Regions from separate parts of the Paenibacillus sp. FSL R5-0407 genome, predicted to be linked through region 1. Evidence: riboswitches for the same ligand, from Rfam matches in the RefSeq annotation. Region 1 holds a riboswitch; the other holds the start of a gene.
The links. A riboswitch is a leader RNA that binds a small molecule or an ion and turns the genes downstream of it on or off. The one in region 1 is predicted to bind glycine.
Positions count from the first base shown of each region.

Region 2: linked by a shared signal. The riboswitch ahead of sdaAB (L-serine ammonia-lyase, iron-sulfur-dependent subunit beta) and the one ahead of NYE70_RS17145 (amino acid permease) in region 1 are both predicted to bind glycine.

Region 1 covers NZ_JBBPAX010000001.1:3,612,485-3,628,182, forward strand. Annotated here, with positions in the region: gene NYE70_RS17140 (FprA family A-type flavoprotein) at 1-1,027, opposite strand, end outside; gene NYE70_RS17145 (amino acid permease) at 1,218-2,597, opposite strand; glycine riboswitch at 2,742-2,822, opposite strand; gene NYE70_RS17150 (DinB family protein) at 2,967-3,464, opposite strand; gene NYE70_RS17155 (TetR/AcrR family transcriptional regulator) at 3,541-4,095, opposite strand; gene NYE70_RS17160 (DHA2 family efflux MFS transporter permease subunit) at 4,221-5,723, shown strand; gene NYE70_RS17165 (GntR family transcriptional regulator) at 5,776-6,141, opposite strand; gene NYE70_RS17170 (ABC-2 transporter permease) at 6,143-6,799, opposite strand; gene NYE70_RS17175 (ABC transporter ATP-binding protein) at 6,792-7,646, opposite strand; gene NYE70_RS17180 (alpha/beta hydrolase) at 7,810-8,742, opposite strand; gene NYE70_RS17185 (carbohydrate kinase family protein) at 8,922-9,887, opposite strand; gene NYE70_RS17190 (glycoside hydrolase family 32 protein) at 9,933-11,411, opposite strand; gene NYE70_RS17195 (carbohydrate ABC transporter permease) at 11,440-12,282, opposite strand; gene NYE70_RS17200 (carbohydrate ABC transporter permease) at 12,282-13,166, opposite strand; gene NYE70_RS17205 (extracellular solute-binding protein) at 13,271-13,987, opposite strand; gene NYE70_RS17210 (extracellular solute-binding protein) at 14,022-14,582, opposite strand; gene NYE70_RS17215 (LacI family DNA-binding transcriptional regulator) at 14,697-15,671, opposite strand.
Region 2 covers NZ_JBBPAX010000002.1:50,940-66,637, forward strand. Annotated here, with positions in the region: gene NYE70_RS19640 (EAL domain-containing protein) at 1-3,016, shown strand, start outside; gene NYE70_RS19645 (helix-turn-helix transcriptional regulator) at 3,086-3,997, opposite strand; gene NYE70_RS19650 (VOC family protein) at 4,101-4,577, shown strand; gene NYE70_RS19655 (YdeI/OmpD-associated family protein) at 4,564-5,133, shown strand; gene NYE70_RS19660 (50S ribosomal protein L25) at 5,682-6,263, shown strand; gene NYE70_RS19665 (GNAT family N-acetyltransferase) at 6,324-7,247, opposite strand; gene NYE70_RS19670 (LOG family protein) at 7,406-7,990, shown strand; gene sdaAA (L-serine ammonia-lyase, iron-sulfur-dependent, subunit alpha) at 8,085-8,966, opposite strand; gene sdaAB (L-serine ammonia-lyase, iron-sulfur-dependent subunit beta) at 8,982-9,647, opposite strand; glycine riboswitch at 9,812-9,927, opposite strand; gene NYE70_RS19685 (ABC transporter ATP-binding protein) at 9,989-10,978, opposite strand; gene NYE70_RS19690 (ABC transporter permease) at 10,994-11,794, opposite strand; gene NYE70_RS19695 (ABC transporter permease) at 11,791-12,567, opposite strand; gene NYE70_RS19700 (cellulase family glycosylhydrolase) at 12,775-14,502, opposite strand; gene NYE70_RS19705 (DUF805 domain-containing protein) at 14,777-15,121, shown strand; gene mscL (large conductance mechanosensitive channel protein MscL) at 15,269-15,670, shown strand.

The DNA of each region.
Region 1 (15,698 bases):
ATCCGTAAGAACCAAATGCGGCGGCAATCTTGCCTTCTAAATTCATTTCCTTCAGATCCGTCAACAACTCTTCCAGGTTCCCGATGATATCCGCGTATTTGGTCGAGCTTCCGATCCATACGGCATCAGCGGCTTGAATGCTGGCGATGATTTCCGCTTTATCTGCTTTATCCGAATTAAATACCGTCGCCTGAATTTGGTTTTCTTCAAAGAATTGCTTGAGTTGCTCGGCTATTTTCTTTGTATTGTTCTTAATGGTTGTATAGACGATCGTTACTCGCTTGTTTTCTACGGCATTGGCGCTTAAAGTGGCATAGATGTCGATGTATTTCTGAATATCCGTGCGCAAAATATAGCCGTGCGAAGGGGCGATCATTTGAACATCCAGATCCTCCAGCGCCTGAATCAAGGTGCGCACGTATCTGCGGTGCGGGTGAATAATGGCATTATAGTAACCGATGAAATCATCCGTAATATCATAGCCGGCTTCATCTGCGAAGAGCGATTCTGTCGCGGCCACATGGGTACTAAAAATATCGCAAGGGAACAAAACCTTATCCTCGATACAATACGTTATCATCGTTTCTTCAGTATGCAGGTAAGGCGTTTCCTTGAATTTCAATGTTTTGCCGCCGATATCCAGCGTGTCGCCATCCTTTACAACCAGGAAGTTTCTCGAATGGAGCTTATACATTTCTTTCAACTCGCCAACCGCTAATTCCGTACACACAATCGTTGCGTTAGGCGCTCTGCCCGCGAGTGCTGCCAAACCGCCGGAATGATCAGGCTCCGTATGATTAATAACGATGTATTGGATGTCATTCGGATCAATAAATTCACTCAAATACTCCACAAACTCACGCCCGAATTCCATATCTACAGTATCGATAACGGTTGGTTTGGCTGTTTTGAGCAAATAAGCATTGTACGTTGTCCCTTTAGCAAGAATCAAACGGTGGAACGGCACCTCACGATCATCAATCTTTCCTACCCAGTATGTGTCCTTGGCTATCTCGATTTTGTTCATCTCTATGTCTCGCCCTCCTATTGGCTCGTTGTGTTTAACTGACTGACCCCATCCTATCCCACTTTCAAAAAATGAATCAGGATTTGAATCACAAAATGAGAAATTTATCACAGACTCATCTAACTGTTAAAAAAAGCAGGATCCCCCTTTCCAAATGGAAAAGAGTATCCTGCTTTAATCTTGCTCGTCCTTACTGCTTATGGATCATGTTCTGATCCTGACTGCTTCTTCCCTTCCTGCTTCCGATCGAATACAAGATGAACAACAGGACAAACCATAGCGGCGTAAACAATAAAGCCGGACGCGTTTCCGCTGCGATCAGCATAATGATGAGAATTCCGGCGAACAGCGTTAAGACGGCATAGTTCACGGCCGGCGTGAAAGGAGCCTTGAACTTCGATTTAGCCTGCAACTCAGGCCGGGTCTTCTTATATTTGATATGACATACGAGAACGACGCCCCAAACCCAGATGAAACAAATGGCACTTATGGTCGTCACAATTCCGAAGGCCTGCTCCGGAACGAGCTTGCTCAAAAGAGCCCCCGCAGAGATGACCAGCGTAGAAATGAATAGCGAATTCCCCGGCACATGATTTCTATTCAACTTTCCGAAGTGCGGCGACGCCTGCCGGTTCTTGCTCAAATTATAGAGAATCCGGCTTGTCGAGAACATCCCGCTGTTGCAGGCCGAAGCGGCCGAAGTCAATACAACAAAGTTAATAATGCCTGCGGCAAGCGGAATTCCTACCAAACTAAAGGTTTTTACAAAAGGACTTTCCGACGCCGTGAGCTGAGTCCACGGGTTGATGCACAGCAGAACGAAAAGAGCGCCAACGTAGAAGAACAAAATCCGCAGCGGTATTTTATTGATTGCCGATGGGATGTTTTTTTCCGGATTGGACGTTTCGGCTGCCGATACGCCTACCAATTCCACGCCAACATAAGCGAAGACCACCATTTGAAAGGAAAATAAAAAGCCTGTGACACCGTTCGGAAATACTCCTCCATGTTTCCAGAGGTTCGTGATCGTGACCGATCCGGCATCCGTTTTGAATCCCATAATCAGCAAAATGATCCCGATGCCGATCAAAGCGAGAATTGTGATGACCTTGATTAACGCAAACCAAAACTCCAGTTCTCCAAAGTTTTTGACGGTTAACAGATTGAGCCCCAATAAAATGATCAGGCAGATGACGGCCGGTATCCACTGCGGGATATCAAACCAATATTGCACGTATACGCCCACAGCGATAACGTCGGCCATCGCTGTCATGATCCAGCAAAACCAATAAGTCCAGCCAGTGATAAATGCGGCTCGCGGTCCGAGATAATCTTCGGCAATGTCCGTAAACGATTGATAACCCGCTTTGGATAACAGCAGTTCTCCCAGCGCTCTCATTACGAAAAATACGGCGATGCCCACGAGCAGATACGTAATCATGATGGACGGACCCGCCTGTTGAATCGCTTTGCCCGAACCCAAAAACAATCCTGTACCGATGGTGCCGCCAATGGCGATGAGTTGAACATGCCGATTGGCCAGCTCTCTCTTTAATTCCGGTTGTGCCATACCTAGTTCCCCCTTAATGTTTGCATTACTTTGGTAAAAAACAAAAAAGAGATTGGATGTCATCCAATCTCCCGGTTCATAAAGAATATGAAATAGTATTTGCCCTGCTAATAGCGATTGCGATCAGCATGACAAATAAATATTCAGTACTCTTCTGTCCTTTTGCCTGAGATTGTGAACCCTTCGGCGCCGCGGAAATCCCGCAGTCTCTCCAGAAGCTGCTCCTGCTATAGTGTGATCCATAGCAATCATAGCTTGCGAATTATGAAATTATTGAAGTTCTGTTGCCGTTCTGATATTTTACCATAATACTTGCGATGTGATGATTTAATCAGTGATAAAAGTCGCTATACCGGTGAATCACAAGCCTCAACGCGGAGGAGTGATCCCCATTAGAGCCCAACCTTCTTTCGAGGGGCCATATACAGCAGGTATCGGCAATCCGGCTTGGCGCATCAATACAGTAACTTGACCGCGATGATGGGCAATATGCTTGATCAATCCCATGAAGATGGTTGCGTTAGACTCTTCTCTTCCGAAGGCATTCTGGGTTTTCTTCAACGTACTATTACTCCACTGCTCTTGAAGAGCGTTCACCACTTGAGAGCTAACTGTCTTAAAAGTTTCCGCCATCTTCTTTGCACTTGGTACTTCATCTTGATTCGATACTTTCTCCATCGAGACTCCAAACTCCGTTAAATAATCCGGAATATTCGTAACGAAATGCCACGCAATCCTCCCTAACGTGCGGCCATCGGAGTACACCGGCTGCGAGAGCGATTCATCGGTCAAGCCGTCCAGCACCTTCTGGGTTAATGCCGCTTCGTTCTTCCATTCGACGATAAAATCTCCAACTGTGTTATACATCATTTCATCTCCTTATTTCGAATATGTTATCTTTCAAGTCTATCTTAAACGCTAATAGTGACAGACCTTGTCACTGTTACAAATATCTCCTTTTGTACATCAGGGTAATCTGATCCGCGATGTATTCAGCGCTATATTCAGTATCCTCCTTAATCCACCAAATAATAATTCCCAGCAGCGATGCTGCAACAATATCGACGGAGGCCACCCTCTCTGTGGAATTTATGTTCCTTTCTCCTCTACGTTTTTCTATAGAGCTTTTCAATAAGTTGGACAGGTGGGTTTTGAAGCCTGTGTGCTCAACCAATACGGCAAAAATGCTCCGGTATTCATAAAAGTAGTTTAAAAATGTAACCAGCTGCTGTTGTTCGTCGTTGCTTGGCACCTGTAACAGCGGCTCGACTTTCATGGATAAGTCATCAAAGATCTCATGTACAATCTGGCGCAGCAAGTCATTAATATCCTCATAATGCAAATAAAACGTTGCCCGGTTTAGTTCTGCACGGTTGGCAATTTTTTGGACGGTCAATTGGGAAATTTCCATATGTTCGGCCAGTAATGAAAATACGGCATTCTTCAGCATCTTTCTTGAGCGAACGGCCCGTGGGTCGATTCTTTTTTGTTCAGGCATTTCATCCCTCGATTATCGTTTAATTGTCACTTCATCAACCAATCCGCTTCTTCTGTCGATTAGTCGACATTTTCAGGAAAATTGCAAATAGGCATCAATCTTAAATATTGATAAGATATATTTTATTGACACTATGTCGAAAAAGCAAAAGCAACGAGGAGAGGACATCAGCAATGCAAGAAGACATAAAGAAAATCAACAAAGGGATTTTACTCACCATTTTAATCTTTGGCTGTTTCTTATCCACACTTAATCAGACATTATTGAATGTCGCCTTGAGTAATCTGATGGATGTATTTGATGTCACGGCAACGACCGTACAATGGATTTCCACGGGATTCATGCTGGTCAACGGAATATTGATTCCGGTTACGGCTTATTTAATGAAACGCTTCTCGACGCGTCAGTTATTTATTAGCGCCATGGCGTTCTTATTAATCGGTTCCATCATTTGTGCGGCGGCGCCAAGCTTTATGGTGCTATTGTTGGGTCGAATGATCCAAGCTGCCGGTGCAGGAATCGTCATGCCGCTCATGATGAGTGTCGTGCTGGCGATTTTCCCCGTTGAAAAAAGAGGCAGTGCTATGGGGCTGCTTGGACTGGCCATGATTTTTGCTCCTGCGATTGGTCCGACTCTCTCAGGATTTATAGTCGAGTATCACTCTTGGCGCTGGTTATTCATCGGTCTCATCCCGCTTGTCCTTATTGTCATAGCGTTAGCCTTCAAGTATTTAGTCAATGTATCCGAAACGTCTAAGTCGAAGCTTGATGTCATAAGCGTTCTTTTATCCACCGTCGGATTCGGTTTGATGTTATACGGATTCAGCAGTGCGGGCAGTAAAGGCTGGGACGATCTAATCGTCATCCTGTCCTTAGGCATCGGCATCGTCATAACCGCCCTATTCTGTATTCGGCAAGTCAAGTCCGGCGATCCACTGCTAAACCTGTCTGTCTTCAAAAATAAAGTCTTCACGGTAACCTCTATCATTAACGTATTAGTTACGATGATGATGTACGCAGACATGATCTTGCTGCCTATTTATCTGCAGAACGGCCGCGGATTCACGGCATTTGACGCAGGGCTGCTCTTATTGCCGGGTGCGCTTGTAAATGCGTTTATGTCCCCTGTCACCGGCCGATTATACGACCGTTACGGCGCGAAGCCGCTGTTCATCATTGGTTTACTGTTCATTATTCCTTCGATGTGGGCGGTAACGGATTTATCTCAATCCACAACGTATATGTATCTGATGATTCGTACCATTGCCCTGCGGATTGGATTAAGCTTTATCACGATGCCGCTGAATACGGCCGGGTTAAATGCGCTTCCTAGACAACTCGGTACACATGGTACGGCAGTGAATAATACCGTTCGCCAGATCGCCGGTGCCATTGGTACGGCTGTCGTCATTACGATTTATACAGCGCAGGCAACAAGCCATGCGGCGACAGTGATGCAGAATAACCCTTCCACTACTTCCGAGCTTCTTAAATCCCTTTCCTCCATTCTGGGGGCAAGCGACGCCTATTACTTCATGATGATTCTGGCTGTTGTCGCACTCGTCATAACCTTATTTATGCCACTGAAAAACAAGATCACGGCAGAAGAAAAAAGCCACTCCGCTTAAGGAGTGGCTTTTCTTAAATTTACGTTCATCCGTTTTCGTCTCAGACAGACTCTTAATAAATCTTCCTCAACAGGTCGACAACCTCGTCTAACGTGAGGCCAAAAGATTTGTAATAGGAGATGTCGCTTTCCATTTGCTTCAAGATCATTTCGTTGCGGGTTTGCAGCATCTCTTCGGACGAGAAATCGGCTACAAAACAACCCTTTCCTGTGACGGTATTGATCAATCCGCTTCGTTCAAGTTCTTCCCAAGCCTTCTTTACGGTGATGACGCTAACGCGAAGCTCTTGGGCCGCCTGCCGAATCGGCGGTAAACAATACCCGCTTTCGAGTTCCCCCTTCAGGATTTGGGCGCTGATCTGTTCGAAAAGCTGCTGATAAATCGGTTTTTCCGATGTATTCGAAATCGATACGTTCATTTCATAAAATCTCCACTTTGAGGAATCGCTTAACCGCAATCCGATAGGCGATCATGGTCAATGCAATAAATATCACGATACCTGCAGCCAGAATTAATATTTGAAGCCCGGTGTTATGGACACCGGAACCTGTGAATAGGTCGGATACAACCGGACTGGCAATTCCAATCCATTGAGCAACCCCGGCAAACAGCATAGCGGCCGCAATGGACACAATTCCCGCACTGCCGAATTTATACGCTGTCTTGTAGTACATAGGAATAAAGACCACGTTGAAGACGGCAAGCATAACAAAGCACAGTCCCCAAAAGCCCAAATGCGGACCGAAGAAAAAAGGAGTCAGGCTCGAATATAACTGAATATTAATCATACCAAAAATCATAGCCATAACAATATGCAATAATTCCATGATGACAATAACGAGCACTCTTGCTTTTACAATATCTTTTTTGGTGACAGGCATCAACGAGGTAAACATCAGATCATTATGTGCTTTGAATTGACCGAACACACCCGGTACCGTGATCCAGCAAAAATAAAGAATGACGATAAAGTACAACCAGCCGGGAATCAGCATTAAGGCGCCTAAAATAACAGGCAAGAGAAAAAACATGGGGTTTACCCCTAATTTCAAGTCTTTCATCACCAAGTTATACATACATAACCTCCTTTCTCGCGAAGTAAATCATGATCTCCTCGAGGCTCGGCGTAGCCGCTCTAATACCGGAGCCGGAATCAAAGTCACTGGAGCGAATCAATCCGGTAAAACCGAAGGAGTTTACTTTGTAGGAAATCATTTTATCTTTGACCTGGTTTAGCTGGCTTTCGCTGCCGTTAAGGAGGCGATAGGACTCCAACAGCTCGTTTTTCTCAGAACTGGCGACGATCTGCCCATTATCGATAAAGGTAATATAATCCGCACACTTCTCCAAATCCGAGGTGATATGAGTAGAAAATAGAATGCTGATTTCGCCATCCACAACAAGCTCCTGAAAAATATCCAACAGATCGTCTCGTGCGGCCGGATCGAGCCCGCTTGTCGGCTCATCAAGAATGAGAAGTTTCGCTCCATGCGATAAGGCTAGGGCCAGATTGTACTTGACTCTCATTCCTGCCGACAATTCGGCTATCTTTTTGTTCTCATCCAATTTGAATCTTCTCAGATATTTGTAATAAGTGTCCTGATCCCAATTCTTGTAGAACTTCTTAATGACCCCGGTCATTACTTTTAATTTGCTGCGAGTGTAGAAATCAACGCCGCCAAAGGCGAGCCCGATTTCCTGCTTCAGCTCGGTTTCATGCTCGGCGATATTCTTGCCCAGAATACGCACTTCGCCGCTATCGATGCGAATCATATTCAACATCGACTTTATGGTGGTCGTCTTTCCCGCGCCATTGGCACCGATAAACCCCATAATATAGCCCTTTTCTAGTTGAAACGATATATCTTTTAACTGAAAATTCGGATATTTCTTATTTAAATTTCGAATGTCTAAGGCCAGCATACCGTACCTCCCATTAAATTGTGTATGTTGTGTATGCACAATATATCACGGTGTTTAAATCCATGTCAATTAACCTAAAGCCTGATTATGGATTTTTTTTATGAATAGACAAAGAGGAAGGCTATCCATCGCACCCTCGGACAGATAGCCTTCCTTTATATTTCTATTCTTCTTCGTGTTGTAACGGTGGCTTATTCAAGAACGGCCGATGTAAACTGGAGGATAGAAATTTCTCCGTAATATCAAGCACCTGAGGATTCCATACGCCTGTTCCGTGGTCCGCACCTACTACCTTATAGAACAAGACCTTCTGTCCATGCTCTTTGAGAGCTTTGTACATCTCTATGCTTTGATTCACGTGTACTACATTATCGCTATCTCCATGGATGATGAGAAACGGCGGAAGCGTTTTGTCCAAATTCTGATGCAAAGGGCTTGCCTTTTTCGCAAGGTCCAAATGATCCTTGACCCTACCTCCAACAAACAAACCTTCCGGGGAATCGGCAGCATCATGATCCAGAATATCATTGTATCTGCCTAAGGTAAGCAAGTCCGAGACCCCGTAATAGTCGATGACTGCACTGACTTCGTCGGACTGTTCACTATATAGGCCGTTATCATATTCACCCGCCGTTAATCCGGTCATCAGGGAAAGGTGTCCGCCTGACGAATCCCCCCATACCGCTACTCGGGCAGGGTCTACCCCATACTTCTCCGCATGCATGCGCATAAACCGGATGGCGCATTTTACATCCTCCAAGGCTGCCGGGAATCGTGCAATATCGGTGTCCCTAATTTCAACGCTGGCTATCACGTAACCCTTAGCGGCAATATGCGAGAGATTAGGGATGGCGGCGTACAAATCCTGTTTTCTCCAAGCGGAGCCTTGTACAAAAACGATCAGGGGAAAAGTGTATCCGCTGCGACTTGGCACAATGATCTGAAGTCTTCTTTCCAAATCGCCGTATTTGGCGTAAACCACGTCCGGATGGTATGTACAAGAATAGTAGGAACCTCTCTCCGCAAACTCCCCGTAAATCACCTGCGTCCCTTCGGGCATTTCATTGGCTGCAATACTCGCTGCTTTTTTATCCACTCTTAATAACCCCCTAATTATCGCGTAATCGGTCAAACTTAATTAAATTCTACTAAACTTATTGCATGCAGAGAGCCCAACATTTAAAGCTGTTATATTTGAAATTTGATATCCTGGGCAAATGAAAAAGTCCCTTGGATGGTTTCTTCTAATCCAGGGGACTTTCTAAAGCTGTTAAATTAGGTTTCCTTATAAAGTTCCAGTACCGTCTCCAGTGCAGGAAGGGCCGGAATCGCGCCTTTGCGCGTGGTCGTTAAGGCACCGGTGATGTTCGCGAACCTCAACATATTCCGAAGCTCGTCCAGCGAAAGCTCCATTTCGGGCTTATTTGCTTCCAGATACGCATGCAGCCATCCGCCTAGAAACGCATCGCCCGCCCCGGTCGTATCCACGGCCTTCACGGTAATTCCCTCTACAAGACAGGTGTCGCTGCCCCGGCGGCAAAAGCTGCCCTCCGCGCCGAGCGTGACCAGAACTACGCTGAGACTGTATTCCTCGGCGAGCTGCCGGCTGCCCTGTTCCAAATTTGAAGTGCCCGTTAGAAATTCAAGCTCCTCTACAGAGAGCTTTACTATATCGGCAAACCGCATTCCCTCCAGAATCAGGGTCTTCGCTTCCCCTAAGCCGGGCCATAGAGCTTCCCTTAGATTCGGATCATAGGATACTTTGATGCCATGCCCTCGCGCGTACTTTAAAGCGGCCCAGGTGGCGCTTCGCGCCGGTTCATGGGTCAGCGAAAGCGAACCGAAGTGAAACACGGAAGACTGCCCGATCAACAAGTCGCCAACCTCTTTAATATCCTTTGCGCTCAGCAATTGATCCGCTCCCGGATTTCGCACGAAACTGAAGGAGCGTTCGCCATTCTCCCCCAGATGTACGAAGGCGAGGGTCGTGCTGGCTTCAGGAATCATCATCAAGCCGCGCACATCAATGCTATTATCGACAAGGACGTTTCTTAAATAGTGGCCGAATTCGTCCTCACCCACTTTCCCGATCAACGCCGTCTCCCTCCCGAATCGGCTCAGCGCCGCCAGGACATTGGCCGGTGCTCCGCCTGCATTTTGCTCGAACAACCGATTTCCTTGAGGGGAGCTGCCTGCCGGAGAAAAATCTATAAGGATTTCACCGAGTGCCGTCACATCCATCCTAATCCCTCCAAACGATGATTAACCAGGATCCCAGTTCCTTGCTTATTGCAACGTCCAAAATTGAAGATCATGAATATAAGCCGTCCCGCCTTTTGCGGCAAAACGAATGCCTATGCTTTCCGGATTGGGGAATACCAGTCCCGACATGACCCTGTCTCCGTCATTGATAAAGAGCTCCACCGTGGACCGGTCGAGGAAAATATGAAGTTGAAGCCTATCTCCGAGCCCGGCCTCCAGACGGCATTCTTTGATCCCCCCTGGCCCCCGGCCGGAACGGGTTCGGTCAAAGCTAACCTTCCCTTCGGACAGATTCACATGAAGAACGGTACATTCTTGACTGTCCCAAGAGGAGCGAACGTGAATGGCTATTTCGCTGGCGTCCGATCGCTGGAGATCGAATTGAAGTATCATTTCCACGCAATCGCCCTCTACTCCCGGAAACGAGTGAAGTTCTCCCTCCGTGACCGCGTAGTCCCTAACTGAACTATGCCGCTTGCGCAGCTGCTTGAGCTCCTCCGCAGGCCGGAAACGTAACCGTCCGTCTCCCTCGTGCAATAATTCTCTAGGGAGTGTCATGCACCCTGCCCACGTCTTCCCAAGCGAATGACCGTCCATCGGCATCCAACCGATCATGAGTCTTCTGCCGTTTGCATCCGTCATGGTTTGCGGGGCATAAAATTCGAATCCCTCATCCAGCTTGGTGAAACCGCCATGTTCATAAGTTCCTGCGGAGTAATTTAGAAGGCCGGAATAATACCCCGCAATTTGCCCCTCTCCTTCCATGCCTTCCGGGCAGAGCAGAAGGAAGTCCTTCCCTCCAAGCGCAAACAAATCGGGACACTCATACATATAGCCTTCTGCCCCTTGGCTCTCGGTAACTACGCTCTTAAACTCCCAATGAAGCAAATCATCGGATTGATATAGCAATACTTTGCCGAGATGACTGTGCCTCGCTCCCAGAACCATGTACCATTTCCCGCCATGACTCCATACCTTCGGGTCCCTGAAATGGTTGGTCTGACCGATATGTGCCGGAGGGGCGGGGATCACTGGATTCGCGGAATCCTTCCGGAAGTTGACCCCATCTTCGGATACTGCCACACATTGCTGTTGAAGCAGATCGTCGGGGAGTCCTGTCGGCGTGGTAAAGACGTTCCCCGTATAAAATAAATACAGCTTGCCCTCGTGTTCCACCGCACTCCCCGAGAAGCATCCGTCTTTGTCATAGTCCTCGCTAGGCGCAAGGGCAATGGGAAGCTGCTCCCAATGGATCAGGTCCTTGCTCTTGCAATGGGCCCAATGAATATTTCCCCACTGCGGAGAGAACGGATTATGTTGATAAAACAGATGGTATTCGCCTTTATAAAAGATCAAACCGTTAGGATCGTTCATCCAATTCACGGACGGGCTTACATGATAAGCCGGACGATGCGGATCGGCCGGGGCTATTTCCAGCGACTTTTCTACGGAATGGACTGCCGCTTCTATAGCCTTGCGATGGCAAAGCTGATTCTGAGCCACTTTCTCCACCTCTATCTCTCTGTACTTTTTACTTCACGGATCCCTGGGTAACGCCTTGGATAATAAATCTCTGCGCAAACAAGTAAATGATCAGGATCGGCAGAATAACCAGCAACACCGCAGGCAGAAACTTCTCATTGTCCGTAGTGTAGGTTCCCTTAAATACCTGAATCGCCAGAGGCAACGTATAGCTCTCCCTCCCTGCGTTCTGCAGAACAAGCAGCGGAAGCAAAAAGTCGTTCCATATCCACAAAACATTCAGGATACCGATGGTAACCGTAGTCGGCATAAGAATCGGCAAAATGATGCGGAAAAAGGTCTGGCGACGATTACAGCCGTCCATAAAGGCGGCTTCCTCCAGCTCCAGAGGGATGCTCTTGATAAAGCCGTGATAGATAAAGACCGCAAGCGGACTGCCGAATCCCAGATACATAAAGATCAGCGTCGATTTCGGCACAGTCTGGATCCAGCCCAGTTTCGCTCCATACAAAGAGACGAGGGGGATCATAATCGCCTGGAACGGGATGATCATCGAGGCCACCATGGCGAAGAAAAGCAAGTTGTTCGTTTTTGTCTTGTTCCGTACGAAATAATGGGCTGTCATGGCTGCAAAGACGCCAATCAGCAGCACGCTGCCGAAGGTGATCAACAACGAATTGGTGAGGCTATGAAAATAACTCATTTCTTTCATCGAAACGAAGAAGTTATCGAAGTTAAAGGATGTCGGCCAGGATAACGGCGACTCAATAATTTGCGCGTTTGTTTTAAAGGCATTGATAATGATTAACAGAAACGGAGTAATGAAGGCGATGAGCGAAACAACAAGGATAGCGTAGACGAGAAGCTTCATCAAGGACCTTGCGTTGATCACTAGGCTTCAACCTCCATTCTTTTTCCTAAATACACCTGGGTTATCGTAATCAATGCAGCCAACAAGAACAGTACGAAAGCTTGAGCCTGACCGGCCCCGTAATCAAAGCGAATGAACGCTTTGTCGTAAACGAACATGGAAGCCATGACCGTACTGCCGAACGGACCTCCGCCCGTCAAGCCGTAGTTCACGTCATAGACCATGAACCCTCTTTGAAGCGAAAGGAATATCGTCACGATGAAGGAAGGAACCATGAGCGGAAGCACCATGCGGGAAAGCCGTTTCCAGCCGTTGGCGCCATCAATCTTGGCCGCTTCCATCACGTCCTTCGGCAAGCTCATCAAACCGGCAATAAAGATAACCATCATATACCCGGCATACTGCCATACCGTCACAATGACTAATGCCCAGAAAGCCAGATTTTCGTCTCCGAGCCAGGTTTTGCTGAAGAGATCCAGGCCCGTTTTATCACCGATCGCGGTAAAGAGGTTGTTGAACATAAACTGCCAGATGAATCCGAGCACCAGTCCCCCGATCAGGTTCGGCGTAAAATAAGCGGCCCGGAAAAAGTTCTCCCCTTTAATTCCGTTCGTGACGAGATAGGCCAAGAGGAAGGCGACTCCGTTAATTAAAATGACGGTAGCCAGCACATATTTGATCGTAAGCCAGACGGATGCCCAAAACTTGCTGTCCTGAATTACTTCCACGTAGTTGCTGCCGCCTACGAAAGGCATGCTCGAGGATATCCCGTCCCAAGAGAAGAAGGTCAGATAGATGCCGTACAGAAACGGGATGATGATGACAGCCGTAAACACCAAAACAGTCGGTCCTGTGAAAAAAACTTGATTCCCCAAGCGTTTCATCCGATTTTTTTCTGCGATCACAGGAGACGCTCCTTTCTGAAATTGCGAGATTAAGCCGCTCTAAATAATGAATGTCGATGGAGCACTTCCTTCTCCACCGACACTCTGCTTCCTGTTCTCGTCTCTTACTTCACGCTAGTCCAATAGCTCTCCACTTCGCTTGCCAGCGCAGGACGATCCACTTTATCCACCAAATATTTCTGCATGGAAGCGCCAAGCACTTTCCAGTGGTCGCCAGGTACGTAGTTGCCTGCGAACGGAATCGATTTGCCTGCATTATTGTAGTCTTTCAGGGACTTGGCCAAAGGATTGGAAAGCTCGGTCGTGTTATTCTTAAAGGCCGGAATGACATTGAATTTATTTACCATGATTTCTTGGCCCGCCGCATCAAACACCAGCCAGTCCAGGAATTTCTTCGCAGCATCCTGTTGCTCTGGAGTTGCTTTAGTCTTGTCGATAAACACTTGCTTGGTCGCTCCAATCGCGAGCGATTCATTCGCAGCATCACCGGCATTGTTGCTGACAGGCACCGGAAGGAAGCCAAATTCGCCGTCCGGGCTCGTCTTCTGCATTTCGGTAATCAACCAGTTACCGTTAAAGGTCATGGCCGCCTCGCCCTTCGCTACGTCTGCAGCCGTTTGCTCCAGCACGACCGCTAAGGGGTCTTTGATGCCCTTGTTGTATTTTTTCATAACATCGAACGTATCCAGCAATCCGTTAAATACGGCGTTCTCCGCAAGTTTGGCGTCGCCGGATTTGAGCGTCCCTAAGTATTCTTCTACGGGAACAGACTGATTGGCATAAGCAAGCGCGAGGTAGTGATTGCCCAAGGACCAATCCATGCTGCCGATCGTGATCGGCGCAACGCCGGAAGCTTCAATCTTCTTTGAACAAATCTTCTAACGCGGTAGTGGTATTGATCGTTGCCGGATCAAATGTACCGCCGACCGCCTGATCGAGAATCTTTTGGTTATAAATCAAGCCGTAACCTTCGACCGCGAACGGGAAGGCGATGGTTTTGCCGTCAAGCTCATTTGGCTGTGCCAGCTCGGCTACCCATTTCTCACCGGAAAGATCCAGTGCCTTATCGGCAAACTTGGCAATATCCCCGGCATCCAGCATAGCCATCGTTGCCGGTGTACCGGCGGCATAAAGAGAAGAAGCTCTCTCTACAGGAGACTGGCTCTCGCTCGCCGAAATTACATCGACTTCAATTCCGGGATTGGCCTTTGCAAACTCTGCCGCCGCCTCCGCCATTTGCTGTTGAATTTCAGACTTCGAGTTGAGGAAAGTGATCTTTACTGCTTTTGTGGAGACATTTCCGCTTGACCCCTCATTGGTTGCGTTCTTGTCCGCATTGTTACCGCCGCATGCCGATAGAAGCACTGACAAGGCAAGCAGCAAAAGTAAAGCGCTACCAAAACGAGACACTTTCATGTTCATTCTCCCTCTCTTTTGTAGGAAAGTTTAAATCTCACTTGAAGTATATATGTTAAGCGTTTGACATGTCAATCGGTTGACATATAGTTTATAAAAATTTATTTCTCCGTTTTACGTAGTACTTCTCTCGACTAAAGTAACCGGCAGGACATTATCATGTTGAACCTCTTCCCCGCGAATAAGTCCGTCCAGCAATTGAACCGCCCTCTTTGCTATCTCTTCCAACGGCTGCCTGATCGTCGTTAAAGCAGGGGACACCAAGGAAGCCATCTCAATATCATCGTAGCCGATCAATTTGATGCGACCGGGGATATCGATTCCTTTACTCATGCAAACCTTGATTACATTCATCGCCAAAATATCGCCGCTGGCAAAGATCCCGTCAATATCGGGATACTGTTCCAGAAGTTCCGTGATAACCCGCTCGTAACCCTCGCTGTCAAACACGTCCGGTCCCAATTCGAAAACAATCGGCTCCACACCCCGGCCGCGAAGACTTTCTACAAACCCGTTCGTGCGTTGGTTGCTCAACAGATCGAGTCCCAAATTACCGGTAATATGCGCGATTCTTCTGCATCCCTTCTTCAGCAAGAGTTCCGCGGCATAGATTCCCCCCTGTTCATTCTCCGACGATACGTAAGGGATATCCGCGATTCTTCTATCAAACGTGATGATCGGCTGCTTCAACTTTTTGTACTCATCTACTTCAAGCGTATGGCTGCTCATGAACATCCCATCCACGCGATTGCTTGTGAGCATATCGATATACTCTTTTTCCTTGCCTTGATCCATCCGTGAATTGCACAGCAGAATCTTGTAACCCAATTTCGAAGCATGCTTCTCAATATAATTCGTCAACTCCGCAAAAAAGGGATGCGCAATCGTCGGGATGATCATGCCTAATATCATCGTTTTCTTCCGGGACAAGGAGCGTGCGATCTCATTAGGCTGATACTGCATCTCCCGCATTACACGGTATACTTTCTCTCTGGTTTCTTCGCTAATGTAGCCGCGGTTATTCAAAACCCGGGACACCGTCGTCACCGTAACGCCGGCCTTCTCCGCTACATCCTTAATCGTTGCCAACTCCCATTCCTCCTTCCATACTGCTCC
Region 2 (15,698 bases), on a different contig from region 1:
GGGGATCTACACCATCTCCCTCAACACGAAAAGCATGCTAAACCGGCTATATTTTGCAGCATGTGTATCCCTTTCCGTATGGGCGTTCAGTTTCTCTATTGCCAATTCAGCGCAGGATTACGAGATGGCTCTATTTTGGCGCAGACTGGCTTCAGTCGGTTGGGGAACGGTATATAGCATACTGCTGAATTTTTATCTTATCCTGACGGAGAGAACTGGAATTCTGAAGAAAAAATGGCCTTATGTATTGCTGTACCTGCCAGCGTTGGTGAACGTTTTTGCTTTTGGTTTTAGTGATACGGCAAGGGAACATTACAAGCTGGTTGAGACTGCGGCGGGCTGGGTTAATGTTTCGGCGAGCGGCTGGGGCGACTTGTATTTCAACCTATACTATATTTTATTTACCATTTCAGGATTGATAATGCTCGGAAATTGGGGCATAAGGACAAGAGACCCGTTAAAGAAAAAGCAGGCATACCTGTTTATGATCTCTTATATCGTAGCTATGGTATTGGGGACGATGACAGATGTGATTCTTAATACATATACTTCATATCCGCTTCCTCAAATGGCGCCGGTTATTGTACTTTTGCCCACCACAGCTATTTTCTACGCCATCAGGCGGTATGGATTATTGGGTCTGGGAAAGAGCGATAGAGTTGAGCCGGGTAAAATATTGAGTGAAGTAAACATGGACAGATTTATAAAAATAATGTCCTTCGTGTGCATCATTGGCGGAATGTTGAATTTCGCTTCACAATATTTTTTCAATCAGCAATTTCCTCATCTCAACATAATTTTATCATTCAGTTTTTTCCTTTTTGCCATAGGCGCTTTATTGACGATCATTAAATTTCTGCCTATTAAGGCGGGCATTAAAGAATACAGCTTCGTTCTTATCATGTTAGTGTCCCTCCTTCTGATCGCGCTTCATTTTATTGATACGGCAAGTATTACAGTATGGGCCACTCCTTTTATTGTTATCATGCTGTCCGTTGTGTTCAACAAGCGGTTTATGATTCTTTGGATAGGTCTTTCCATTCTGGCTACGCAAATTTTCATTTGGGTGAGTGTACCGAAGGCCATCGTTCAGGTGGATGGATCGGATTATATTGCGAGAATCGGCATCCTGGGTATCACCCTTTGGCTGGCTTATTTCGTCAACCGGGTATATATCCAGCGTCTTGAAGAAAATGAAGCTCAGATCAAGTTTCAGAAGATGGTTTCTCAAATTTCGGGGGATTTTGTTAAAGTCACGGAATCAGATCTGGATGAGAAAATCAATGAACTGTTGGAATTGAGCGGGAGACACTTCCAAGTAGATCGGACGGTCTTCATCCGATTAGGTAAAGAGCAAATTAAATATGAATGGTGCAATGAAGGCGTCGAATCCGTGATCGACAGTATACCCGAGTTGACCGGCGAAGCATTTCCCTGGTGGAAGAATGAGATCTTGAAGACGAACCTGTTAAATATTTCGGACGTGGAACAGCTTCCCCCAGAGGCCCGTGGTGAAAAAGAATTATTTTACGCTCGTAATATGAAATCGCTAATGTCCATTACCGTAAGAAATAAAGGTAAAATTCTGGGTATCTTGTTCTTTGTATCCGTTAAGGCGGCAAAAACCTGGGGAAAAAATCATCAGGAGTTGCTAAGGATTCTGGCCAATTTATTGTCAGATGCACTGGTCAAATTGGAAGCCGAAAAAGAAATAAGCTATATGGCGTATTACGACGCTTTGACAGGTTTTCCTAACCATACCTTGTTCAAAAAACATCTCGAACAGACGATCCAAGCAGCTAAGGAAACCGGAGACCTCATTGGTGTTCTTTTCATTGATCTCGATTCTTTCAAAGTCATTAATGACACCCTAGGCCATCTTGGCGGAGATGAGATGCTAAAACAGGTGGCAGGCAGGCTGTCCAGGTGTTTGAGGCCGCATGATATAGTATCGCGTTTTGGAGGGGATGAATTTCTAATCCAGCTTGCCAAAATGGATCGAGTGGAAAACATTATGGAGATCGCAGATACGATCATGAAGTCGATTTCTCAGCCTGTAATGATCAGAGGACAGGAATTCTTCATTACGTCCAGTGCGGGTATCGCAGTATATCCTGCAGATGGCGAAAGTACGGAAGAGTTGATTAAGAATGCCGATCTCGCCATGTACGCTTCGAAAGAAAAAGGAAAGAATCAAACGACCTTATGCTCATCGGCTATGAAAGAGGAAGTACTGCAGCAAACACAACTGACAAACAGTCTGTACAGGGCGCTGGAAAGAAATGAGTTTGTCCTCTACTACCAGCCCCAGGTGAGTGTTGAAACCCGAGAAATCGTAGGTCTTGAAGCTTTGGTCCGTTGGAACAACCCGGAATTAGGAATGATTTCACCGGCTACATTTATACCCTTGGCAGAACATACCGGACTGATTATCCCGATTGGGCAGTGGGTTCTCGAGACGGCATGCCGGCAGAACAAGGAGTGGCAGGCTATGGGGCTGCCGCCTGTACGCATGGCTGTGAATCTCTCTACTGTACAGTTTCAGGATCGGAATCTGCTTAGTATTGTTGACAGAACACTTAGTGAAACAGGCCTTGATTCGAAATATCTGGAATTGGAAATCACTGAAAGTGCTGCAGCGGAAGGAGATAATCATCTTATCCATGCACTTCATAAATTGAAGGGGCTGGGAGTAACGATTTCTGTGGATGATTTCGGATCCGGGTATTCTTCTTTAAGTCGATTAAAGACATTGCCCGTAGATCGGATCAAAATTGACATGCAGTTTGTACGCGGCATCGCAAAAGGGAATAAAGATGAGGCTATAGCAAAGACGATTATTCAGCTGGCTAAAAACCTGAACCTTAATGTGATAGCCGAAGGGGTCGAAACGGAGTCGCAATTCAAGTTTTTTAACAAATACCAGTGTGATGAGATTCAGGGATACTATTTCTATAAACCGATGCCTGCGTCAGAAATAGAGTCCATTTTGATGGGGCTGCCGAAACCTGGTTAAGCACCTGTTCCTGAAAGACACGGAATTGATCTTCCGTGTCTTTTTCTGATTTCCTGATCTCATTCCAATTCAGCCATACTTCTCCACCATTTGATTTAAAAATTTTCGAAAATCTTCAATATACGTTTTAGGCTCTACGATTTCTAAATGGGTACCGAAGCTCGCCAAAAACTGAAACCCGGCACTGTCCTGCGGAACATAGATGGTTACTAAAAGAAGTTCAGAATTGTAATTTTCAATACTCTTTCGACCGTATCTTTCAATGAATTGATCTTTTACGCTGGGCGAAATCAACGCCTTGACCTCGACTAATTGCGGTTGATACCCCGAGGTATGTTCTTGTTCCAATAAATAGTCACGAGGGTTAAATGTCTCCTCATCTACCTGAAGATGATCGATCCGGGATAATTTGAACGTTCTATATTTCTGACGATCCAAACAGAATCCCTTCAAATACCAACTCGACTCGCTAAAATGAAGCTGATAGGGCTCGACAATCCGATTACTTTTCATGCCACTTTTATCTATATAATCAAATGAAATCAACTTGCTTTTTAGTATGGATTCCTGGCAGATCCTCAAGGTTTGAAGAATCTCAGACCTCCCCTCCCAATCGTAAAATGACAGTTCAATTGAACTTTTCAGAGACAACGGGCTTACCATGGATTCTATTTTTTTGATGGTTACTTCCACTTCCTCGCTAATTAGAATTTGTTCCAATCCGCCGAGTGCAGTCAATATATTCTCTAAGTCGGAGCTGCTTAAAAGTCGTTTGTCCACCTTGTATTCATCCATAAGACCGTAGCCCCCATTAACCCCATGGACAGCATAGATGGGGATATTTGATAAGCTCAGAGTTTCCATATCCCGAAGAATCGTTCTTTTGGAAACGTTGAACAGCTGGGTGAATTCTTTGGTTGAAACGATATCCTTTTTCAGCAAGATCATGATTATAGCTATCAATCGCTCGATCTTTTCCAAATAAAACTTCCCCTCTTTTTTGAAGAATTTCACGAATGGTGACCATCGTATGTCACCTATGATGAATTATACTACACTCATCACATGAAGGAGGTTTTACCCTATGTCAGCTGTTACATATTTAAATTTTGACGGAGATGCAGAACAGGCGATTGAATTTTATTCCGAGGCTTTAAGTGCAACAGAAGTTAAAAAGGTGAAATTCAAGGATTTCCCGCAAGATCCAAACTATCCATTGCCGGAAAATGAGCTGGATATGATCATGGAGTCTTCCATAACATTTCCAAGCGGGAAAATGATGATGTCGGATCTGCTACCTTCCATGAAGACGGTAACCGGTGAGTTGGTAAAAGGAAATCATGCGCTTATTAGTCTGATCAATGACAATCAACAAAAACTGGACGAATACTTCAGTAAGCTGTCGGTTGGCGGCCATGTCATCATGCCGTTATCCCATACGCCTTGGTCTTCCTGCTTTGGGATGCTGGTCGATAAATTCGGGGTTTCCTGGAAATTCAATAGTGATGCGGATCAATTTCTGGATAGTGTGATCTCCAACACAAAGGATGAGAATGGATAACTTAATTCCAGCAAAATCAAGAGAAGAATTTAGATGCTGGCTGCAGGACAATAGTAAGACCGCCAAGTCTTGCTGGGTTTTGGTTAGCATGTCCCCCGCCCCTGATAAGTTGTTATATTTGGACGCCGTTGAGGAAGCGTTGTGCTTTGGCTGGATCGATTCTGTGAAAAAGAAAATATCAGAAACTGAACTGGCTCAGAGAATGTCACCCCGAAGTAAGAATTCATCATGGACTGAATTGAATAAGGAACGGGTCCGCCGCCTGGAAAAGCTGGGGCTCATGAGAGATGAAGGAAGAACGGTCCTCCCGGATATGGCTTACGATTCTTTTAGGATTAACGAGGTTATTGAGCAAAGGCTGAAAGAGGAAAAACAAGTCTACGAAAATTTCCTGGCCTTTCCGGATCTTTATAAAAGGGTTCGGATCGATACGATCCAGAGCAATAAAAATCAGCCGGAATTATATCGGAGAAGGCTGGAGAAATTCATAAATAACACCCGAGATAATAAAATGTACGGTCAATGGAATGATTATGGTCGTCTGCTTGATTACTGATCTACTTCGAAAAAGCCCAGATAAAGTTAGTGTCTGGGCTTTTCAGCTTCAGCTAGTAGTAAGTAATACGTCTTATTCTACACTTTTTAAAGACTCTTTCATTACATTTCTGAATTCGATTAACTTGTTCACTTATCCATCTCCTCGTATATCGCCTTTTTTCCAGGAAATACCTTCCCCGCCCTCATGTTTTATTGTAGGCGAATTCAGAAATGACAAAATGGACCTAGGACGGTAATTGCAGCCGGTCTTAAGTCGGGAAGCGATCAGTCCGAGGAAGGATGTATTTTCTCATCGCAAAGTGCTCTTTACTATTGCACAGCATGTTCGACAGAACCTGCTTTCTATGATATGGTAGCTATAAACAAGGCATTTCGTTCCTTCGGAACGAGGTGCCTTCTCGCGTATTTTGCGGGATTTTTACATTAAATGTCTAAAGGCGGTGATGTAATGGTGCTCGTGCTTCCCCTGCTACGGGGGGCGGAATCCGTAGTCGCAAAGACGATAGATTTTGAATGCATGAAATACCATTTCTAAGAGGAGTGTTTATGATGATGAGAACAAGTTTTCAGGTAGAACGGCGCACGCCAACGAATAAGACGGGCTTGAAGCGTCTAAGGGAATCGGGAAGACTTCCCGCTGTCATTTTCGGGCTAGGTGAAGACAATGACATGATCCACCTTTCCGCTAAACAATTTGGAAAGTGGGTAAGAAGCGGCAGCGGCGGTATGGTAGAATTGGACCTTGGCGCACAAGACCAAGTTCTCGTTCTGCTGGAAGGCGTACAGCGGGATCCGGTAACCCAGGAATATATTCATGCGGACTTTCTTCGCGTGGATAAAGATCAACGGGTCCGTACCAAGATCAATATCGAATATGCAGGGATCGCTAAGGGCTCCAAGCTGGGCGGCATCGTTCAAACACAAAGCACGTTCATTGAGATCGAATCCTTACCTGAACTAATTCCAGCGTCGATTCTGGCCGACATAAGTCATCTCGAAATCGGAGACTCTTTGTACGTGCGTGATCTGGAACTACCTGAAGGTGTCCTCCTTATATCTTCCGAAAATGAACTTCTCGTCTCGGTTGTCACCCCTAAGCTTCAGCCGGAAACTGCCGAAGCTATATAACCAATTACGCATTTCAGGGGCTTACCTGCATAGGTAGCCCCTTATTACATATTTCAATATTTAATTCATTTCTATGAAATACCTGATTTCCTCGCTTACCGGGTAAAAACCGACAGATTCATAGAGGGACAACGCCGACTGGTTAGATGTTAAAACCATCAAGTATGTGTTTTTAAGATTGTTGGATTTCAAATACCTCAGAGCCTCAGTAAGCAAATATTTCGCTAGCCCCCGCTTTCGCCAAGGTTCACGAACGAATACGTCCTCAATAACACCGGTATCTTCTTCTTTCCAGGCCATCAACCCTCCGGCTACCGCCCCTTCTTTCCGGACCACCATGGAAGTCCAAAGCGTATTCCCCTTATATTGAGCAAGCCTATCTTTGCCGAGCGGGGTATCCGGCCATACTTCACTCTCGATTTTCAGATATTCATCCTCTTCACTGGGAGCAGCCATGTCCCAACAAGAAAAATCAAACTCCTTATCCAGTTCGAAATCGGAAATCGGTTCCGACAGATTGCGATTCATGCGAAACAAACTGTTCAGATGGATAAAGCCCTTCTCTATGAAAAACGAGCTGTTCTCTTTTTCCGATGCATCATTTCCGAGACATAAATTCGTACCGTATTCCGGCGACAAAGTACTTTTCAATTCATAGGCCCGGTCAACGAGACAAGCGTAGATTTGTTCCAGCAATTCCGCGTCCGTCTCCCGTTCCGGGAGTGTCTTCAGATTGAGATAAATCGAGTGCCTGCTGTCCGGGGAACGTCCGGGCGGGACCGAGTTAATGACGCCTACCTGGCCTTTGGCTACCATTCTGCCGTTTTCAAATGCACAGTACACGTTATTCCAATTCTCTTCATTCCCTACCCACCAAAACACGGCATTGGCTCTAGAACTTACGGCTGTATATAAATCGCCCAGCAGTTGCATATCATCCTGTCTGAAATTTCGAATGGTTCTGCTTATCGCAGAATGGTTCATTACATTACCTCCTACATGCATATCTAGTATTAGATTCAAAATATCATGCTCTCCGAAGTATATAAACGTCTTTTACAATTTACAAAAGAGCCTAGTCCGGTTATTCAACAAGCTTAAGAAGTAGGCTATAATTTTAATGAACTTAAGGAGGCGATGGAATGAAAAGAATAGCCGTATTTTGCGGATCAAGTGCCGGAGCATCTGAAGTTTACGGCCAAGGGGCGGCCGAGCTGGGCAAAGAACTGGCTGCAAGGAAGCTTACTCTTGTTTACGGGGGCTCCAGCGTGGGGTTGATGGGTACTGTTGCCGATACGGTGCTTGCGGAAGGCGGAGAAGCCATCGGCGTGCTGCCGACTTTTTTGGAAAACCGGGAAATTGCTCACAAGAACCTGTCCGAACTATATATCGTGGATTCCATGCACGAAAGAAAGGCCAAGATGGCCGAACTGGCGGATGGCTTCGTGGTTCTGCCAGGAGGAGCGGGCACGATGGACGAATTTTTCGAAATATTCACATGGGCGCAGTTGGGCCTGCATCGCAAGCCCTGCGGACTGCTGAACACGAACCGTTACTACGATCCCCTGATCACCATGATCAATCATATGGCCGACGAGCAGTTCCTTCAGGAAAAGTTCCGTTCCATGACGCTTAGCGACACGACTCCCAAAGGACTGCTGGATCAATTTCTATCTTATGAACCTCCTGCGGTAAAAACGTTTATGACAACCAAGCAACAGGTTTAATCTCAAAATAACTGTACAACCTGACAGATGGCCTGGAATGCCGAAGAGGTATAACATAATTTCAGTATAAAAAAACAGCCGCCCAAAAGGGCGGCTATTTTTTGCGTGCTCGCAGTTCCTTCATGATCTTGCGGCCGGTCGGAGTCTGAGCCAGACCGCCTTGGGCGGTCTCCCGGTGCCGGCTCGGCATGGCGGAGCCGACCTCCAGCATCACGTCGATCACCTCGTCGGACGGAATGGCGCTTCGCACACCGGCCAGCGCCATATCTGCAGCCGCCAGCGCATTGACTGCCCCGAATCCGTTACGGACGATACAGGGGATTTCGACGAGGCCGCCGACCGGATCACAGATCAAGCCGAGCGTATTTTTAAGAGCCAGCCCGACCGCATGCACCGCCTGCTCCGGCGTGCCTCCGCGCAGTTCCACCATAGCCCCGGCCGCCATGCCGATCGCCGAGCCGACTTCCGCCTGGCACCCGCCTTCGGCGCCGGAGATGAACGAATTGTTGGCGATCACGTAACCGATCGCCCCGGCGCAGAACAGCCCCCGCACCAGATGCTCGTCGTCCCAGCCGAAACGTTCCTGGGCGCTTACGAATACGCCGGGAATGATACCGCATGAGCCTGCCGTCGGCGTCGCGACGATCCGCCCCATGGAAGCGTTGACCTCCGACACGGCCAGGGCATAAGCCATCGCCTGGCAGGCGATGTCTCCTGCTGACGATTCTTCACGCTTCCGGTATGCCTCCACCCTTTTGGCATCACCGCCCGTCAATCCGCTGGGCGATTTCGTTTCCTCCGTCAATCCTTTATGCACCGCGCTTTTCATGATTTGGTAATATTCCGTCATGACCGTCATTATCTCGGCCGCGGATTGGCCGGTCTCTTCAGACTGATCCTGAATCATAATTTCCGAAATCGTCTTGGATTCACTCTCACACAGTTCCATGAGTTCCTGCAAATTGCGAAACCGCATCGTACCCGCTCCCTCCTAAGTCAGATGAATATATGAAACCCGGCTGACGTAAGGCAATGAGGTAACCTCGCCAATCAGCGGTTCAGGAATGGCCGAGTCCGCTTCCACCACAGTAAGCGCTTCTCCTGTCCTGCCCTTCCGGTCGGTAATAATATAACCTATATTGACGTCCGCTTTACTAAACAAAGCGGTAATCCCTGCCAGCACGCCCTGACGGTCGGCATGAGCCACCACCAGCGTAGGCAGCTCGCCGGAGCTCTTCACTTCGAATCCGTTAATGTTGCGGATCACGACGGTCCCCCCGCCGATGGAAGCCCCAATCACTTCGCATCGCTCTTCCCCGGAGGTCAAATTTATTTTTACTGTATTCGGATGAGCTCCAGGCGCCGTGCCGGTTGAAAAGTGCAGGTTCACTCCGGCCTCCTCCGCGTTTTGCAGAGAATTGCGAATCCGCTCGTCATCCGTGCGGTAATCCAGGATACCGCCCACTACCGCAAGATCCGTGCCATGCCCCTTAAAGGTCTCGGCAAACGAACCATAGAAGCAAATATCGGCCTCCGTCGGCTCGGCACCGAGCAATTGTCTTGCAAAGCGTCCGATCCGTACCGCTCCGGCGGTATGGGAGCTGGACGGGCCGATCATCGCCGGCCCGATAATTGAGAACACATTCTTGAATCGCATCGATATCTCCCCCGGCTGCTCTTATTCCTCAAGAAAGTCAAGTCATGCAAAAAGGACAGGAAAAGGCCAATTGCCTCTTCTCTGTCCCGGTTACCAGAAAGTTTAATGTCCCTCATCACTCGGACACGTACCCCTTGGGTGGCTGAACGCTCTCTCCAGAGTCGCGTCGGATTATGGTCCTGTTACCTGAGAGATTCATGACTGGCGCGCAAGGCCTGCCCTTTGCTCCTTCGGTGCCGCTCATTCCTGCAAGGATGGCGGGCTCTCCCATAATCGTCATTCGCGTATATTATAGTTTGTATTAAATGTAATTTGAGCAGGTAGAAATGTCAAGTTCTGGCTCAGGAGGCGGAAAAGCTGCGGATAACCTCCTCAAATTCCGGCTCCTCCATCGCAATATCGTCGATCTCGCCCCAGGTGCCCACGATTCGGATGATCTCCATCGTGCTGACCTCGGTACGGTTTGCCTCGATCATAACGGTATCGTCCTCCATGCCCGTCACACGGAACAAATGAGAATGAGCGCGGCGGTCCAAATCCTCCGGTACATGATAAGCCCCACGGAACTTGATCCGGATGGATGTCGGCAGCCCGATCATCTCCCGCAAGGACGGGATGGTTCCATCATACGTGAGTTGCCCGTGATCAATGACCATGACCCGATTGCACAGCTGTTCGATATCGTCCATGTCATGCGTGGTCAGCAAAATCGTTTTGCCGAAATCCTGATTCAGTGTGCGCAAAAACTGCCTGATATTGACTTTCGCGTGCACATCCAGCCCGATCGTCGGCTCGTCGAGAAACAGCAGCTCGGGATTATGGAGCATGGCGGCTGCAATATCCGCCCGCATCCGTTGACCAAGGGACAGCTTTCGCACTGGCGTCTCCCAAAATTCATTCAGATCCAGCAGCTCTGCAAACTGATTCAATCTTTGATTTTTATCGGCCGGGCTGACATCGTACATTTGAGCCAAAATATCATAGGAATCCTTAACCGGAAGATCCCACCAAAGCTGACTCCGCTGTCCGAACACGACGCCGAGCTGCCGCACCGCTTTCCGGCGGTCCTTGTGCGGGTTCCAGCCGCCCACGGACACCTCGCCGGAGGTGGGGTGCAGGATCCCGGTCAACATCTTTATCGTGGTCGACTTTCCCGCTCCGTTCGGACCGATATAGCCGACAAATTCTCCCCGTTCCACTTGAAAGCTGATGCCGCGCACCGCCTCTTTATGCCGGTATTCCCTGGAGAATAACGTGCGTATGCCGGAAAATCGGCCTTCCCGAACAACCGGGGTCTTAAACTCTTTATATAAATTCCGGGCTTCGATCATTGCTTAACCCCTCCCCTAGCTTCCCGTACTTTGGTATCTAGTGATGCCGAACCGCCAGAAGCGCAGGCTTGCCGCAAGACAGACGATCGCCACGCCTGCCGATGCCGCGAGCACCCATGCCCCCAACTCGCCCCGTAAAATATAAAGGGACGGAATGTAATTCACGAAGCCTACCGGGATTACGATCAGCAGCAGAGAGGACATCCACTTGGGATATATCGAGAGCGGGTACTGTGCCGCTGTACGGGCCGCATCCTCCGTGAATGTCTGCAGTTCGCCGATCCGTGTAGTCCAAAAGCCGATCGTAGCCGTCGCGAGACCGATCGAGAACAAGATGACCGCGCCCGTGCCAATAATAAACAAAGTGGATGGCACAGCGGTCCAACCGACTTGCCCGCCCTTCATCATCCCTCCGAGGGACCAGCAAAGGATGAACCCGCCCTGCAACACTTCGCCGAGCATAATCCGGAAATTTTGCGGCATCAATGCAAGCAGCACCGGCATTGGCCGGGTCAAGAGCTGATCGAAATCGCCGCTGACGAGGTATTTTTCCAAATGATGCACCTCATCGGCAAAGGTCCGGTACAGTGTTTTGGACAAGGTCATTACCGCGAATAAATAACCCACCTCATAGATGGACCAACCCTGGATAGCGCCGAATTTATGCAGTACAATCGCGACCATCAGAAACTCGGAGATCTGGATCAGGGCGGCCAACACCGCCGCAAGCAGGAAATTAAACTTATATTGCATCCGGCTTCGGATACTGGTGCGGATCAACAGCCGGTACAAGGTCAACCAGGATTTAAGCTTCATCCTCCCTGCACCTCCACTTTCCGTCGCACCACTTTGGTCGCCAGAAGACAGAGAACCGTCAGAAGCGCGCACCAAAACAGGGTTCCCCATAACCAAAAGGCATTACCATAGCCGAGATACACAGTCGTGGGCACATATAACAGATAAGGATAAGGAGACATCCAGGCCAGACTCTCCAGCGGTCCCGGCAGCCATTCGAGCGGAATAAAAAATCCGGCAAGCAGATTGATAAGCGCGTGATTGCCCCAATAAAGCCATGACGACTCGGTTGTCCATAATGCGCTGACTCCTATGAGATAATTCAAGCAAATGGATAAGTAAGCAGCTCCGGCCAATCCGGCAGCGGTGTGCAAATAAGTAATTCCATGCTGTGGAGTCTGAAGCGAAAACACAAAAAAGTACAGGAGATAAATCGGAATGGATTTGTAAAGAAGCTGGTAGGCGATTTGCCCGCATTCCCTGGCCGCCATATGGCTGAACAGATGAACGGGACGCATCAGATCAAGCGAGATTTGACCGGTCCTGACGGCTTGCGGAATACCGAGACCGTTCGAGATGAAGCTGGTAATCCAGAGCGCCGCCTGGGTAAAGGCGATGTAGCCGACCATTCCCTGCGTTCCGTATTCCCCCAAAGGGTGATCCCGGCCCAGGCCGATCCAGATGCACGCGTACATGAACCCGAACATGGCGCTAGCGAGATTGTGCACCATATGCGCGCCGCGGTATTGAAGGTTGCGGGCATAGGCTTTGGAAGCCAGCGTGAAATAGAGCATAAGTATAGCACCTCCGATAAGCATAATAGACGCTGAAATCCGTCCACTTCAGACAAGGCGATTTTGCAAGAAGGACACTATCATACCTTAATATTCCAAGCCGGACAAGAGGTTTCTTGAGATAAAATAAGTAGTTCGCACATTCACTCCGTTACGAAAAAAAGAAGTCCAGGCCTTTACAGGCACAGGACTTCGATTACAAATCCTTTATTCTGCCGAAACTTGCCCCTTCACGACGGTTCCCTTCTTTGTGAGCTTGTAATTCACAATCTCGCCGCTCCAGAAATGGAATTTCAGAATGACCTCTCCGTCTTTCACCTCTTTGAAAAATTCAGGCAAAAGCTTGATTTGGTCGGTCGCGAACGAAGGTGCGAAGGTGTATCCGAACTCTTTGAAAGAAGTCCAATCCTGCGGTCCGGCATTCCCGCCGCCAGGATATACCGCCTCCATCGTGGCAAGCTGGTTCCCGTTAAATACTGTAGGAATCGCAAATTCTTCAGTGGACCCGGAGGCATTGAAGAGCTCAGGCGTTTTGTTGACAACGATTTTAAAATTCCATTCCGGACCGTAGCTGAAACGTGCGTTGACAATAGCGTTTTGGCCCAAATGTCCGGCCGCCGTCAATTTCGTGAGCCGGCTGGCTTTAAGAATCAGCTCTTCCCCGTTCAATTCGTAATCTTCGCCCTGAACCAGTTTTTCGCTGCCCGCGAACAATCCGGTCAACTGGTTTCCGTTCAGATTCAGCTGGATTTTCGCATCTTGAATTTCCGCCCCTTGCTTCAGGTAAATCAGATCGGTTTCGGCAGTGGACGAACGTCCTGTCCACCCGGCTTTCATAATGTTGAATAATTGCTCGTCAGACCATTTAAACGTAGTCCGGCCAAAATGCTGCCCGTTATCCCACAGCATATGCGTAATTTTCTTTTCTTTAAGATAATTGGTCAAAATCTCGAAGAACTTCAGTTTCTCGCCCTGCTCGATGACACCAGTGTTTTTGTCGAAGCCGAGCAACCCGTATTCGCCAAGGATAACCGGGATTCCTTTGGCGACCAGCGTGTTGTAAACGTTGTCAAAAGTGGTTGTCAAATCATTCAGCGTATCCTTCTCCAGCTTATAGTACCCGGCAATGTTCACGCTGAACGGCCAGAAACCATAAAAATGTACGGTTGCAATCAAATTCTTATCGTTAAGCTTATTGATCGTGTTGTACAGAACCGTCAAATCTTCCTGCTGCGGCGAAGTCTCGCGGGTCGGAATCACCAAGGGGCGCTCCGCGTTGAGTCCGCCGGAATTTCTAACGATATGATGGAAAGAAGTGATCAGTTCTTCCAGCATTTCATATTGCTTGGCATGATCCGTAGTCCCGCCATCCGTAAACCGCGGCTCGTTGATCGCTTCAAACATAAGCTTGTTGGAATGGTTCTTAAACCGGTCGGCGATCTGAGTCCATGCCGATTTATACTTTGCGAGCACTTCGTCATGATTCTTCTCCATATGGCTGATCCACTGCCAGGAATCATGATGCATATTAATCATGACGTACAGATCGGCTTCCAGAGCCCAGTTTACAACTTCCTCTACCCGGTTTAAATACGCCGGATCGATCTTATAGTCGGGTGCTTCACCCATGTGCTGGCCCCAGGTCACCGGAATGCGGATGCTCTTATAACCTTGGCCGGCAATTTCTTGAATCAATTCCTTCGTAACGCGGGGATTGCCCCAACTCGTCTCGTCGTCTCCCGTAGCGTCAAGCGTATTTCCCAGGTTCCAGCCTGGCTGCATGTCCTCGACATAAGCCTGAATGTTGATTGCTGCATTTTCCTTGGAAGCCGCGACCGGTTTCGAATCGGCCGAAGCTACCGACGAAAAGATCGATACCAACATAGCCACAGCCATCGTCAGCGATAAAAAAGAACGATGATGCTTTTTACTCATGAACTCATTACTCCCCTCTCGTTTGCCATCGATTTTATGTAAGCGTTTTCCATACAATAATTTACCATGGGTACCCAGTAGAAGATACCGTATAAATTTAAAGGGAAATCATGTACAAATCAGTGGTTGAAATGAATATCTTAAATAATAGACTCATAAATTTTAAAATAGATATTGTCGAATTTTGGAATTTCAATTATATATAAATAGAACAAGTTATTCTCCGAATATACATAGTTCATAAAAAACAGTTACTTAGGAGGGAATTTATTTCATGGATTGGTATCTCAAGGTTTTGCAAAATTATGTGGGCTTTCAAGGAAGAGCCCGGCGGACAGAATACTGGATGTTCTTTCTGTTCAATTTCATTATCGGTATTGTCCTAGGCATCTTAGGAGCCGTAATCGGCCTGGGCAACGGTTTAAACTATCTTTACTCTCTGGCTATTTTACTACCGTCATTGGCGGTAGGCGTCCGCAGACTGCACGACACGGGTAAGAGCGGCTTATGGCTTTTAATCGCCTTAGTTCCGTTTGTGGGGGCGATTGTCCTGCTCGTATTCATGTGCCTGGACAGCGAAGAAGGTACCAACCAATACGGTCCGAATCCGAAGTATTAATTACCGGATCAATCGATCCAATCTTTAGTCGAAAACTGTCTCCTACTTCCATGGGGGACAGTTTTCTTTTTATGGACTCTTGGCTCGCTTTCTATTATTGGATACAATGAATGTAATCTAAATATGAAACAGGAGCGGTGTACTTGTATGTGGAAAGAGTTTAAAGCTTTTGCGTTGAAAGGAAATGTACTGGATCTCGCCATCGGGGTCATTATCGGGGCGGCCTTCGGCAAAATCGTCGCTTCTCTCGTGAGCGATATCCTCATGCCTCTGGTAGGCCTGCTACTTGGGGGCGTCAACCTCTCCGGTCTAACATTCACGTTTGGAAATGCCACGCTGAATTACGGAGTTTTTTTACAAACCGTCGTCGATTTCCTGATCATTTCGTTCTCCATCTTTCTTTTCATCAAAGGAGTATCCCGATTCAAACGCAAAGAAGAGGAAGTCAAACCTGAGCAAGCCCCTCTTCCCTCAAATGAAGAATTGCTGCTGGCCGAAATTCGGGATCTGTTAAAACAAAACGCCCAGTTGAACAAGCCGGAGGCTTAAGTCTATCAGCGTGGTACACCTATCAATT